DNA from 2 places in the Streptomyces sp. NPDC025618 genome. Region 1 is predicted to be linked to the other one. Evidence: predicted binding sites of a transcription regulator. Region 1 holds the regulator's gene; the other holds the start of a gene.
The links. The regulator HrcA, encoded in region 1, represses chaperone genes, less so after heat shock. The targets are predictions, from matches to a motif close to TTNGCACTCNGNNNNNCNGAGTGCNAA.
Positions count from the first base shown of each region.

Region 1 (3,411 bases):
CTCACCTCACCCCCCACCTCACCCCCGCCTCACGACACGCCGAACCGCGCCGCCAACGCGTCACGTTGTTCCCGTACGAACGCAGCGTCCACCACGGCACCGTGCCCCGGTACGTACAGCGCGTCCGCGCCCCCCAGCGCCAGCAGCCGGTCCAGCGCGGCCGGCCACTGCCGGGGGAGCGCGTCCGGGCCCGCCTGCGGATCGCCCGACTCCTCGACCAGGTCACCGCAGAAGACGATCTCCGGCGCCCCGTCCGCCCCCGCCACCAGCACCGCCAGGTCGTGCGCCGTGTGGCCGGGACCCACGTTGGCCAGCAGCGCCTGCCGCCCGTCGCCGAGGTCGAGCGTGAGCTCGCCGGAGACCGGGTGGCGGGGCCGTACGAGCAGGTCCGCGGCCTCCGCGGCGGCCGTCGGGTCGGCGCCGTGCCGCACGGCGTCCCGCGCCAGCTCCTCGCGCTCGCGGAGGAGGACGTCGGCGAGCCCCACCGCGCCGTACACCTCCACCCCGGCGAACGCCGCCGTGCCGAAGACATGGTCGAAGTGGGGGTGCGTCAGAGCGATGTGTGTCACGTCACGGCCGATGAGCTCCCGCACCTCCCGCCGGACCTCCGCGCCCTCGCGTACCGTCGCCCCGGTGTCGACGAGCAGGACGGCCGCCGGGCCCGCGATCACCCCGATCGTGGCGTCCCACACGGGCATTCTGCGGCGCGCGACCCCTGGCGCGAGCCGCTCCCAACGGGCTGTCCCCTCATGGCTCTCCATACCCGGACGCTAGCCGGAGCGCGGTACGGTTGCCCGCCCGACGGGCGTGCGGCGGCGGTGTGTGCGGGCGCACGGCGGGACCGCTCTTGCCCTCGCCGCGGTGCACGGCCGTACACTGGCTGAAGGGATCTGGCACTCGTGACCATGGAGTGCCAGGGAAGGACCCCGTAAGACGGCTGGACTGGAGGTGCGCGGTGCTGAGCGAACGCAGGCTCGAGGTGTTGCGCGCCATCGTCCAGGACTATGTGGGCACCGAGGAGCCCGTCGGCTCCAAGGCCCTCACCGAGCGGCACCGCCTCGGCGTGTCCCCGGCGACCGTGCGCAACGACATGGCCGCGCTGGAGGACGAGGGCTTCATCGCCCAGCCGCACACGAGCGCCGGCCGCATCCCGACCGACAAGGGTTACCGCCTCTTCGTCGACAAGCTCGCGGGCGTCAAGCCCCTGTCGACGCCGGAGCGGCGCGCCATCCACAATTTCCTCGACGGCGCCGTCGACCTCGACGACGTCGTGGGCCGCACGGTGCGGCTGCTCGCGCAGCTGACCCGGCAGGTCGCGGTGGTGCAGTATCCCTCGCTGACCCGCTCGACCGTGCGACACGTGGAGCTGCTCTCGCTGGCCCCCGCACGGGTGATGCTGGTGCTGATCACGGACACCGGCCGGGTCGAGCAGCGCATGGTCGACTGCCCGGCGCCGATCGGCGAGACCTCGCTGGCGGATCTCCGCGCGCGGCTCAACAGCCGGGTCGTGGGCCGCCGGTTCGCGGATGTGCCGCAGCTCGTGCAGGACCTCACCGAGTCCTTCGAGCAGGAGGACCGAGGAACCGTTTCGACGGTCCTCGCGACCCTGCTGGAGACCCTGGTCGAGGAGACCGAGGAGCGGCTGATGATCGGCGGCACCGCCAATCTCACCCGCTTCGGGCATGACTTCCCGCTGACGATCCGGCCGGTGCTGGAGGCGTTGGAGGAGCAGGTGGTGCTGCTCAAGCTGCTCGGCGAGGCCAAGGACTCGGGCATGACGGTGCGCATCGGTCATGAGAATGCTCACGAGGGCCTGAACTCCACATCCGTCGTCGCCGTCGGCTACGGTTCGGGCGACGAGGCAGTCGCCAAACTCGGCGTGGTCGGACCGACCCGCATGGACTACCCCGGAACGATGGGAGCGGTACGCGCAGTGGCACGTTACGTCGGACAGATCCTGGCGGAGTCGTAAGTGGCCACGGACTACTACGCGGTCCTGGGCGTACGGCGCGATGCCTCGCAGGACGAGATCAAGAAGGCATTCCGCCGCCTCGCCCGTGAGCTGCACCCGGATGTGAACCCGGACCCGAAGACGCAGGAGCGGTTCAAGGAGATCAACGCCGCTTACGAGGTGCTCTCGGACCCGCAGAAGAAGCAGGTCTACGACCTCGGCGGCGACCCGCTCTCCGCGAACGGCGGCGGCGGGGGTGGCGCCGGCGGCTTCGGCGCGGGCTTCGGCAATTTCTCCGACATCATGGACGCCTTCTTCGGCCAGGCGTCGCAGCGCGGCCCGCGCTCGCGCACCCGCCGTGGCCAGGACGCCATGATCCGGCTCGAAGTCAGCCTCAGCGAGGCCGCGTTCGGCACGACCAAGGAGATCCAGGTCGACACCGCCGTCGTCTGCACCACGTGCAGCGGCGAGGGCGCGGCCCCCGGCACCTCCGCGCAGACCTGTGACATGTGCCGCGGCCGCGGTGAGGTCTCGCAGGTCACCCGGTCCTTCCTCGGCCAGGTCATGACATCGCGGCCCTGCCCGCAGTGCCAGGGCTTCGGCACCGTGGTGCCGACCCCGTGCCCGGAGTGCGCCGGTGACGGCCGCGTCCGGTCGCGCCGCACCCTGACGGTCAAGATCCCGGCCGGTGTCGACAACGGCACCCGCATCCAGCTGGCGGGCGAGGGCGAGGTCGGCCCCGGCGGCGGCCCCGCCGGCGATCTCTATGTGGAGATCCACGAGACCGCGCACCCGACCTTCCAGCGGCGCGGCGATGACCTGCACTGCACGGTCACCATCCCGATGACGGCCGCGGCCCTCGGCACGAAGGTGCCGCTGGAGACCCTGGACGGCGTCGAGGAGATCGACATCCGCCCGGGCACGCAGTCCGGCCAGTCGATCCCGCTGCACCAGCGCGGTGTCACGCACCTGCGGGGCGGCGGCCGTGGCGACCTCGTGGTCCACGTCGAGGTGATCACGCCCAACAAGCTCGACCCCCAGCAGGAGGACCTCCTCCGCCAGCTGGCGAAGCTGCGCGGCGAGGAGCGCCCCATGGGCGAGTTCAAGCCGGGGCAGCAGGGGTTGTTCTCGCGGTTGAAGGACGCGTTCAACGGGCGGTAGGCGCTGGGCCGGGGGTCCGGGGGTTGGTCCCCCGGGCGGGCACGGTAAGCCGGGGCAGCAGGGGCTGTTTTCGCGGTTGAAGGACGCGTTCAACGGGCGGTAGGCCGCGTGAAGTACGTACCGACGGATGGGCTGGAGCGATCCAGCCCATCCGGCGTTCGCGGGCACCCCGCAGTCGGGAACCACCGTCGTCCACAGCCCACCCGCCGGTGCCACCCGCGTGTGACACGATGTGGTCATGGCCATCGACACCCGGGGTGACGCCGTGCTGACGGACCTGCTCCGGCACCCCATCGTGC
Region 1 is NZ_JBVHLW010000002.1:234,424-237,834, reverse strand. It holds gene ACZ4A5_RS03305 (MBL fold metallo-hydrolase) at 30-761, opposite strand; gene hrcA (heat-inducible transcriptional repressor HrcA) at 956-1,972, shown strand; gene dnaJ (molecular chaperone DnaJ) at 1,973-3,112, shown strand; gene ACZ4A5_RS03290 (nitronate monooxygenase) at 3,351-3,411, shown strand, end outside.

Region 2 (3,411 bases), on a different contig from region 1:
CAGGCGCACGGCGTTGGCACCGGTGGCCTCGTCGCCCTCGAGCTCGAGCTTCTCGAAGACCGCGGAAGCCTGGAGCAGGGCCACGCCACCACCGGCGACGATGCCCTCCTCGACGGCCGCCTTCGCGTTGCGGACGGCGTCCTCGATGCGGTGCTTGCGCTCCTTGAGCTCGACCTCGGTCGCGGCACCGGCCTTGATGACGGCCACGCCGCCGGCCAGCTTCGCGAGGCGCTCCTGGAGCTTCTCGCGGTCGTAGTCCGAGTCGCTGTTCTCGATCTCGGCGCGGATCTGGTTGACGCGGCCCTGGACCTGGTCGCTGTCACCGGCACCGTCGACGATGGTCGTCTCGTCCTTGGTGATGACGACCTTGCGGGCGCGGCCGAGCAGGTCGAGACCGGCGTTCTCCAGCTTGAGGCCGACCTCCTCGGAGATGACGGTGCCACCGGTGAGGATGGCGATGTCGCCGAGCATGGCCTTGCGGCGGTCACCGAAGCCCGGGGCCTTGACGGCGACGGACTTGAAGGTGCCACGGATCTTGTTGACGACCAGGGTCGACAGGGCCTCGCCCTCGACGTCCTCGGCGATGATCAGCAGCGGCTTGCCGGACTGCATGACCTTCTCGAGGAGCGGCAGCAGGTCCTTGACCGAGCCGATCTTCGAGTTGACGATCAGGATGTACGGGTCGTCCAGGGACGCCTCCATACGCTCCATGTCGGTGGCGAAGTACGCCGAGATGTAGCCCTTGTCGAAGCGCATACCCTCGGTGAGCTCCAGCTCCAGACCGAAGGTCTGGGACTCCTCGACGGTGATGACGCCTTCCTTGCCGACCTTGTCCATCGCCTCGGCGATGAGCTCGCCGATCTGGGTGTCGGCGGCGGAGATGGAGGCGGTGGAGGCGATCTGCTCCTTGGTCTCCACGTCCTTGGCCTGCTCGAGCAGCGCACCGGAGACGGCCTCGACGGCCTTCTCGATGCCGCGCTTGAGGGCCATGGGGTTGGCGCCCGCGGCGACGTTGCGCAGGCCCTCGCGGACCAGCGCCTGGGCCAGGACGGTCGCGGTCGTCGTGCCGTCACCGGCGACGTCGTCCGTCTTCTTCGCGACCTCCTTGACCAGCTCGGCGCCGATCTTCTCGTACGGGTCCTCGAGCTCGATCTCCTTGGCGATGGACACACCATCGTTGGTGATCGTGGGGGCGCCCCACTTCTTCTCGAGGACGACGTTGCGGCCCTTGGGGCCGAGGGTGACCTTGACGGCGTCGGCGAGCTGGTTCATCCCGCGCTCGAGACCGCGCCGTGCCTCCTCGTCGAACGCGATGATCTTGGCCATGTGAAGTGGTCCTCCCAGGACGGGGTGGATTTCTCCGGACCGCGCTGGCGCCCGCGACGGACGGCTCACCGGCCTGGCGGTTCCTTGCCCCACCCGGCTGATGGACCTCACCGACGGTCCAAATCTGTCACTCTCACTCGGAGAGTGCTAACGCCAATGATTAGCACTCGACCCACCAGAGTGCAAGCGATCCGTTCATGAGCGCACCGTTAGTGGCACCGGGGGCACCCCCGGACGAAGTCTGGGGGCGCAAGCGATCCGTTCATGAGCGCACCGTTAGTGGCACCGGGGGCACCCCCGGACGAAGCCCGGGGGCGCAAGCGCCTCCACAGAAGGACGCGCGCGACGGGACACCTCCGGGTACACACGGAACGCGCGCGTGTACGCGCACACGTACACGCGCGAGGGCACACGAAGGGCCCGTACCCCGGTGCGCGGGTACGGGCCCTCCTGCGAGCTGAGTGAGCCGGTGGTCGATGCGCCGAGATCAGACGGCGAGCTTGACCATGTCCGCCTGCGGCCCCTTCTGGCCCTGCGAGATCTCGAACTCCACTCGCTGACCCTCCTCGAGGGTGCGGTAGCCGTCCATCTGGATCGCGCTGTAGTGGACGAATACATCCGCACCACCGTCGACCGCGATGAAGCCGTACCCCTTCTCCGCGTTGAACCACTTGACGGTGCCCTGAGCCATGCCTAACTCCCCTATTACTGGCCCTTGCGCAGGACCGCACTTCGCGGACCCGGGTCAGACCTCACCTCCGGAACTTCTCCCCAGCCGGTGGCAGGGGAAATCCCGATGGTGTGCGCCGGAACGCGTCGACCGCGGCTGAATGTATCTGCACGGATGCCGTCTGCAACAGGTCACTCGGACGAGAATTCCCGGCGCGGCTGATTGCTGAAATGCGGCGAACTCCGGTGGATCCAGGGCAAGTCGGGCCGGGCATAGCGCAAGCAACCCGACAATTCGCGCACACAGTTCGCGCACAACTTGACGGGTTCTCATATGCGTTCGGCACTGACGCCGGAGGGGGATCGCCCCAACTGTATCGCGCTCAACAGACGGAATCGCCCCGTCCGTTTCACGGCCGGGGCGATTCAGGGGGTCTTTCGCAGGGAGCTTGCGTAAAGCTCAGCCGCCGGCGACGGCGGGGATGATCGACACCCCGGCGCCGTCGGGCGTGGGCGTCGAAAGCCCCTGCTCGAAGCGCACGTCGTCGTCATTGACATACACGTTCACGAACCGGCGCAGCTTCCCCGCGTCGTCGAGGACACGGGCGGCGATGCCGGGGTGGTTCTTCTCCAGATCGCCGATCACCTCGGCCAGCGTCGCCCCCTCGGCGGGGACTTCGGCGACACCGCCGGTGTAGGTGCGGAGGATGGTGGGGATGCGAACGGAGATGCTCATGGGGGTCCTGCCTTTCCGGTCTTCCGGTGAATGGTCGGGTGGGGACGTCAGCCGGTGGCGAGCCCGGCGGCGCGGAACGCCTCCAGGGACGGCCGGATGGTCGCGGACGGCCCGGCCGCCACGGCGTCCAGCGTCTTGAGCCCGTCGCCGGTGTTGAGCACGACCGTCGTCAGCGCCGGGTCGAGCACCCCGCGCTCGATGAGCTTGCGGGTGACGCCCACCGTCACCCCGCCCGCGGTCTCCGCGAAGATCCCCTCCGTGCGGGCCAGCAGCCGGATCGCGTCGACGATCTCCGCGTCGTCCACGTCCTCCACGGCACCGCCCGTCCGCCGGGCGATGTCGAGCACATACGGCCCGTCGGCGGGGTTGCCGATCGCGAGGGACTTCGCGATCGTGTCCGGCCTCACCGGCCGCACCACGTCGTGGGCGTCCTTGAACGCGCGGGAGACCGGCGAGCAGCCCGCCGCCTGCGCGCCGAAGATCCGGTACGGCCGGTCCTCGACCAGGCCCAGCGCGATCAGCTCCTTCAGCCCCTTGTCGATCTTCGTGAGCTGGGAGCCGGAGGCGATGGGGATCACGATCTGGTCCGGCAGGCGCCAGCCCAGCTGCTCGCAGATCTCGTACGCCAGGGTCTTGGAGCCCTCGCCGTAGTACGGGCGGAGGTTGACGTTGACGAAGCC
Region 2 is NZ_JBVHLW010000070.1:8,469-11,879, reverse strand. It holds gene groL (chaperonin GroEL) at 1-1,326, opposite strand, end outside; gene ACZ4A5_RS30655 (cold-shock protein) at 1,814-2,017, opposite strand; gene ACZ4A5_RS30650 (MoaD/ThiS family protein) at 2,456-2,731, opposite strand; gene thrC (threonine synthase) at 2,779-3,411, opposite strand, start outside.
Region 2: the regulator HrcA is predicted to act here: its motif matches at 1,487-1,513, upstream of groL (chaperonin GroEL).